Regions from separate parts of the Paenibacillus sp. FSL R5-0519 genome, predicted to be linked through region 1. Evidence: riboswitches for the same ligand, from Rfam matches in the RefSeq annotation. Region 1 holds a riboswitch; the other holds the start of a gene.

Evidence for each region. A riboswitch is a leader RNA that binds a small molecule or an ion and turns the genes downstream of it on or off. The one in region 1 is predicted to bind ZMP and ZTP.
Region 2: it holds a riboswitch for ZMP and ZTP, as region 1 does, so the genes downstream of both, MKY73_RS21405 (GNAT family N-acetyltransferase) here and MKY73_RS01405 (TIGR01440 family protein) in region 1, are expected to answer to the same signal.

The regions. Positions count from the first base shown of each region.
Region 1 is NZ_CP150234.1:332,106-335,519, reverse strand. Features, by position in the region: gene glyA (serine hydroxymethyltransferase) at 1-1,151, opposite strand, end outside; gene MKY73_RS01405 (TIGR01440 family protein) at 1,408-2,001, opposite strand; ZMP/ZTP riboswitch at 2,143-2,224, opposite strand; gene MKY73_RS01400 (low molecular weight protein arginine phosphatase) at 2,321-2,893, opposite strand; gene MKY73_RS01395 (manganese efflux pump MntP family protein) at 2,952-3,414, opposite strand, start outside.
Region 2 is NZ_CP150234.1:4,776,366-4,779,779, reverse strand. Features, by position in the region: gene MKY73_RS21420 (GNAT family N-acetyltransferase) at 1-457, shown strand, start outside; gene MKY73_RS21415 (YfiT family bacillithiol transferase) at 506-1,030, shown strand; gene MKY73_RS21410 (GNAT family N-acetyltransferase) at 1,066-1,581, shown strand; ZMP/ZTP riboswitch at 1,612-1,693, shown strand; gene MKY73_RS21405 (GNAT family N-acetyltransferase) at 1,850-2,326, shown strand; gene MKY73_RS21400 (VOC family protein) at 2,464-2,847, shown strand; gene MKY73_RS21395 (class I SAM-dependent methyltransferase) at 3,066-3,414, shown strand, end outside.

The DNA.
Region 1 (3,414 bases):
AACGTTTTGGCAATGATCTTACCAATGGCAACCATCGCTTCTTCGTTCATGCCACGGGAAGTTGCAGCAGGTGTACCAATTCGAATACCACTCGTTACAAACGGGCTTGTAGGGTCGAATGGAATTGCATTTTTGTTCACGGTAATACCGATGGAATCAAGCACATGCTCAGCTTCCTTACCAGTGATGTTCACACTGCGTGTGTCGATCAGCATCAAGTGGTTATCTGTACCACCGGATACGATATTCAATCCTTCAGCGATCAGTGTTTCAGCCAGAACCTGTGCGTTTTTCACGACATTCTGTGCATATGTTTTGAACGAAGGTTGCAAAGCTTCTCCGAATGCTACCGCTTTGGAAGCAATCACGTGCATCAGAGGGCCACCTTGGGAACCTGGGAATACCGCTTTATCAATCGCTGCTGCCCACGCTTTGCGGCACAGAATCATACCACCACGAGGTCCACGCAGCGTTTTGTGTGTTGTTGTTGTTACGAAATGCGCATGTGGAACCGGGTTTGGATGCAAACCAGCAGCAACCAGTCCTGCGATGTGAGCCATGTCCACCATGAACAAAGCGCCTACATCATTGGCGATGGAAGCCAGCTTTTCAAAATCAATGGTACGTGGATATGCACTTGCACCTGCAACGATCAGACGAGGGCGGTGTTTGAAAGCCGCTTTGCGTACTTCATCATAATCAATCAGGAATGTATCTTCCTGTACGCCGTATGCTACAAAGTTGTACAGCAAACCGGATGCGTTCACCGGGCTACCGTGTGTGAGGTGTCCACCATGGGCAAGGTTCATACCGAGTACAGTATCACCAGGTTTCAATGCTGCAAGATAAACTGCCATGTTCGCTTGTGCGCCGGAGTGTGGTTGAACATTCACGTGTTCTGCTCCGAACAATTCTTTGGCACGATCACGTGCGATGTCTTCAACGACGTCCACATGCTCACAACCGCCATAGTAACGTTTGCCTGGATATCCTTCAGCGTACTTGTTGGTCAGAACAGATCCCAATGCTTCGATTACTGCTTCACTTACGATGTTCTCGGATGCAATCAGTTCGATGTTGTTCTGTTGACGTTTCAGTTCAAGATTCATCGCTTCCAGTACTGCCGGGTCATTCTTGCGCAATTGTTCCATGATTAAATTCCTCCCAGTTATAAGTGAAGTTATAAAGTGAAACTAATGTTTACACGAAAACGGCGAGTGCAACACCAATCTGAAGAAACGAAGTGGTCGCCTAAAAGCTTTCTTTAGAAAGCTACTCCGGAAGCATAGGCTATCACCGAATTTCCCCTTTTAAATAGGGAATTAAAAAATCTGGGGATAACAGCGATCGGAAGATGGTGATGCAATCAAAGTCAGGAGTGTAACCCAATTAGTCTCGCTTTATATGTTAGTCACAAAATGTTGAATCTGGTTGTTCTTCCATACGATACACCGCGCGTTCGCCGCCAATTAACTTTGGACGAGTCAACGCTGTAGTCACACGCGCATCTCCAACATAGCGGAGCGCTGTACGAAAAGGTACGGCTACATGCCGGAGATGCATGCCAATCATCGTCTCCCCAATGTCCAGTCCCGCATGGGCCTGCACATGTTCAGCCAGGCATGGATCGGTCAGCGAACGATATGCTGCGGATGCCATTGAACCTCCGGCCTTGGGCACGGGTACTGCACCAACCTCAGTCAATCCAAGACGAGTGAGTACAGAACGTTCCATTACCAGCGCACGGTTCAGATGCTCACAACATTGGAATACCGTGTCGAAACCGAATTCCTCCTGCACCTCGCGTATACCCGCAAGAAGCTGCTGCGCCACTTCAATGGCACCACTCGTACCAATCCGCGCACCTGCGACTTCACTTGTGCTTGTACCGATCACAACGATCTGTCCAGGCCCAAGCTGTCCGGCAAGCGCCAGTTCATGCAGAATGGATGCGGTCTGTTCCTGCAATCCGGGTTGTTCTGAATCTAACTCTATAGTCATCCTATCATCGCCTCCCGATAAAATCATGCGCGCTGTCTCTTGGCTGTCCTTCGTATTCTTGCACGGCATCTCAGGTACTATTATAGCGAATAATCAGATGAAAGACGAAAAAAAGAGCAGTCTGCGGGTAACGCAGAATTGCTCTTTTGCCCAGGCGACCGGCCGTTTGTTCCGGTGCTCCATCGTGGTTATGCCCACTTCGTCGCCAGTTACACCGGATCCCTGTTTTCCCCTTCATCATAAAACAACCCGCGTCTAAAATCAACGGTTAATTTACATCACATGTCCTGTTTCTATAACCTGCCCCGCAGGATCAGAATTATCCCAGCTTATCCAAAAGCCGGTCCAATGCCGTCCGAATCTCAGCCGCAGCGATATTGTAATCATCACGACTTCCCCCAAACGGGTCAGAGATGTCGAAACTTGGAATTCGTTGTCTGATCTCGATGGCTCGCTCACGCTCCGATGCCAGGATCTCTTGACCAAGGGCACGTTTCATCTCCAGCGTTGCAAACAGGCTGTCCAATTCCTGAACATCTCTTAATACCTGCTCGTCGTCTTCCACATACTCTTTCAATGTATAGGTTTTGTGGATGGAGTCGGGAAATACCTGCATGACATGCTGCTTATGACTCCGTGTTAATGTAAGAACCAGATCGGCCCAACCTACCAGGTTAGAGCTAAGCTGTGTGGAATGAGGCGGACCTTCAACGTTATGATCTCTCAAAACAGCTTCCGCATGACGAGAGATCGGCATACCCGACGTTGCTGCCACACCTGCGGAACGAACCTCCACCTGAATGCCGCGCTCCGATGCCAGTTTTCTCAAAAGCCCCTCTGCCATGGGGCTGCGGCACGTATTTCCTGTACATACGAATAAAATATGTTTCATTGTGTTAGCCTCCCCATTTTACATATGATGCGAATGATAGGATATCTCAAGTTTTATTTTAAAATATAAACAAAAGTCCAAACGCAAGCAAGATTGCGCCACCAATGGCCTCACCATAATCCCCGAGATTCTGACTCACCCGACGGCCTAATAGCAGACCCATCACCGACATCACCCCGCCACACACGCCAAAGGCAAGTACGGTTAAGATCAGATCACTGCTAAACATCCCTAAGGAAACGCCAACGGAGAACGAATCCACACTTACGCTGAGGGAAAACAGTATAACGCCGAGCAGGGAACGGTGGTCCACCAACTTGGTATCGCCTTCACGGAATGCATTCAGGATCATATGACCACCCAGCAGAACAAGTAATCCACCTGCTGCATACGTCGTAATGTCACCGAGCAGCGAGCTGACGTATTTGCCCATATACATGCCGATGAGCGGCATGATGATATGAAATAGCGCCGTTACTGTACTGATTCGCAATACATCCCTCAGCCGGATGCCCTTCATG
Region 2 (3,414 bases), 2.1 Mb from region 1:
CCCGGAAGTCCTTCAATACTATGAAGGCCGTGATCGGCCGCATGATCTGGAGCAGGTAAGAGAGCATTTCTACAATCAGGATGATGATGCTACCCGTTGTATCGTTGAGTATGCAGGAAGTCCCATAGGATACATTCAGTTCTATAAGCTTGAGGAAGAAGAACGAACGGAGTATGGTTATGGAGACACGGATGAGATCATCTATGGAACGGATCAGTTCATTGGTGAGATAGATTATTGGAACAAAGGTATCGGAACATTGCTGGTGCAATCCATGCTGGCCTATCTCATTCATGAAAAACAAGCCCGTAAAGTGGTTATGGACCCTCAATCCTGGAACTTGCGAGCGATATCCTGTTATGAGAAATGTGGTTTTCAAAGGATTAAGCTATTGGAGAAACATGAGCAGCATGAAGGGCAGATGAGAGACTGCTGGCTTATGGAATATACTCCTTAGATAATTTTAAACGTTATTTTGAATCATACACACAAGGAGGAATAATGGATGGATGAACGATTTCCGATAGGACCATTTGTACACACGGGTGAAGTTACTTTGGAACAGCGGGAGAAGTGGATTCAGGACATTGCTGAGTTGCCTGAACGCGCGCGAGAAGCGGTAAAGGGACTAAGTGAAGAGCAATTAAGTCTGCCGTATCGAGAAGGTGGATGGATGCTCAAACAGGTCATTCACCACATGGCAGACAGCCATATGAACAGTATGATTCGTTTCAAGTTGGCACTGACAGAGGACACACCTACGATTCGACCTTATTATGAAGAGCGTTGGGCTGAACTGAGTGATTCAAGGGACCTGGATGTCGAATTCTCGCTTCAGATTCTGGATGCGCTCCATCGTCGTTGGGTGTTTCTGTTAAACGCGTTGGCAGATGCAGATTATGCCAAGCAATTTTATCATCCCTCATCGGAAGAAACGACAAGACTGGATTACAATTTGGGCATGTATGCTTGGCATGGCAAACACCATGTTGCCCATATCATATCGCTTCGAGATCGGTTGGGAATATAGTCTAGGAGTAATACCTTTTTAAGGAGGATTCATTAATGACTGTACATATCAGACTATTAAACGAGAACGATCCTGTCATTATATCCAAGGCGTTCCAAGAGCAGGGTTGGGGGAGATTACCTGAGCAGTATACTCATTACTTGGCTGAACAGCAGAATGGGGATCGTGTAACCTTGGTAGCCGAGTTGAACGGAGAATTTGCCGGATACGTGAATGTATTGTGGCATTCCAAATACCCTTCTTTCAGGGAACAAGGCATCCCCGAAATTAACGATTTCAATGTGCTGATCAAGTTCCAGCGCCAAGGTATTGGTTCACGGTTGATGGACCGCGCAGAGGAAGTTATTTCGGAACGAACGGATGTAGCAGGTATTGGTGTAGGTGTATTTACCGATTATGGCAAGGCGCAAGTTTTATATGCCCATCGCGGATACATACCGGACGGTCATGGTGTTCACAGACACGATCATTATATTCAGCCAGGTGAAGAAACGATTATGGACGACGATGTTGTACTTTATCTTACGAAGAAGTTAAGAGGCATACAATAAGTATGAGTGATGTATACTGGTTGTTAAATATCTGTTGTGTGTGACTGGCGTAAACGTGGAGTGAACCACGAGGAAGCACATATATTATATGCCGTACGCCTGGGCAAAGTGTTTGATCTTTTGATCAAACACTTTATTTATTATTCGGGTACCAGAGGACTGGTGGCAGTAATGAAAAAGGCGTTTGTTTTATTTGATAGAATGACAAGCATGGATTTGGCTGGATTCTATGAAGCTGTGACCTTTAAGGGGAGGAGGTGATAAAAAGATGACTATTCGCCTTTTTCAAGCGATTGATCAACCAGCAGTTCTGAAAATGATGACGGATCATCATTTTCGATTCCCTTCGTTTATACGGGAACAGTATCCTGCGCGCTGGGATTTATTTTTAAATATGATGGATGAACGGATCAGTGCTTATTATGTCATGGTTGACGAAGCAGATGTTGTCATAGGTCATGCTGGTTATATCTTTCAGCCTACGGTTAACCGATATGAAATCGTTGGCGTTGTTACGTGTAAATCACACCTTCGACAAGGTGTAGCACGTACACTAATTACTGAAATATGCATGAAAATAGCTGAGTTCGGCAATGGTGAAGTCATGCTTTACAAACTTGATCATGCAGAAAATCAAGCAGCGCTCGTATTTTATGAAAGAATGAATTTTCAAAAGGAAGGTATTGATATGAATTATTATACCTCGGGGTTCCATAGGCTGGCTCTTGTCAAAACAACGGTCTGATCAGAAACTTCCACCAGAGCAGTGTAATGCCAAAGAAAGATAATGAAAAAGCTGTCCTGCATGTTATACTCTATTGGAAGTTGAGGAATGATAAGCAGGATGTTGAGAGATTAGATGATCAGAGGAGTGAATGATGCATGTTTAGCAAAGTCGGCCAAATTATGTTGTATGTCAACAATCAGGATGAATCACTGGCATTTTGGACGGAAGTTGCAGGATTCCACATTGTGGATGAAGTAAACCTCGACGAGGGCATGAGATGGATTGAGATTGCGCCTACCCCAGATTCGCAGACGAGCATTATTCTCCATGACAAAGAGTTTGTCGAGCGGATGTCGGCGGGTGTAAATCTGGGCACACCATCATTAATGTTCTTTACCGAAAATCTGGATCAACTATATGCTGACTTGTCTGGAAAACATGTAACGGTTGGAGAGATTGTCGAGATGCCAACGGGACGTGTCTTCAACTTTGCTGATAACGAAAAAAATTACTTTGCAGTCATGGAACGGGCGAAGTAAACTGTAACTCACAACTGCTACAATTGTTAGCGATCGACATCCAAGTCGGTCGTTTTTTTGTTGGAAAAATCTTATATTTCAAAGTGGAAAAATACAAGAAAAATAGAGGATTAATGGTTAAAAATGTTATAATAAAGTGTAGCTGATTTAATGAAAATGACGAGGAATGAATGGTCTGAACTGAAGGTTCGGATGGAGGATTTAAGGAGGAATGTGTTGTGGAAAAGACCATTAAAAGTGTACAGGATCTGTATGATATGCTCGATGCAGACTTCAGATCTGCCAAGCAATTTTGGGAGCCTTTCTATGAGGATCGGAACAGACCTATACCCTTTTTCCCAAACAAACCGGATGAGAATCTGGTAGCGCATGTGAACGCAGGTTTGCTGGCAGGTGGCAAGGCACTGGAACTGGGTTGTGGTCCAGGCAGAAATGCATTGTATTTGACCCGCCAAGGATATCAGGTAGATGCTTATGATCTTTCCGAGACAGCTATTGCCTGGGCTAAGGAGAGGGCGGCAGAAGAGCAACTGGACGTACATTTTGAATGTCGCTCCGTGTTCGAAC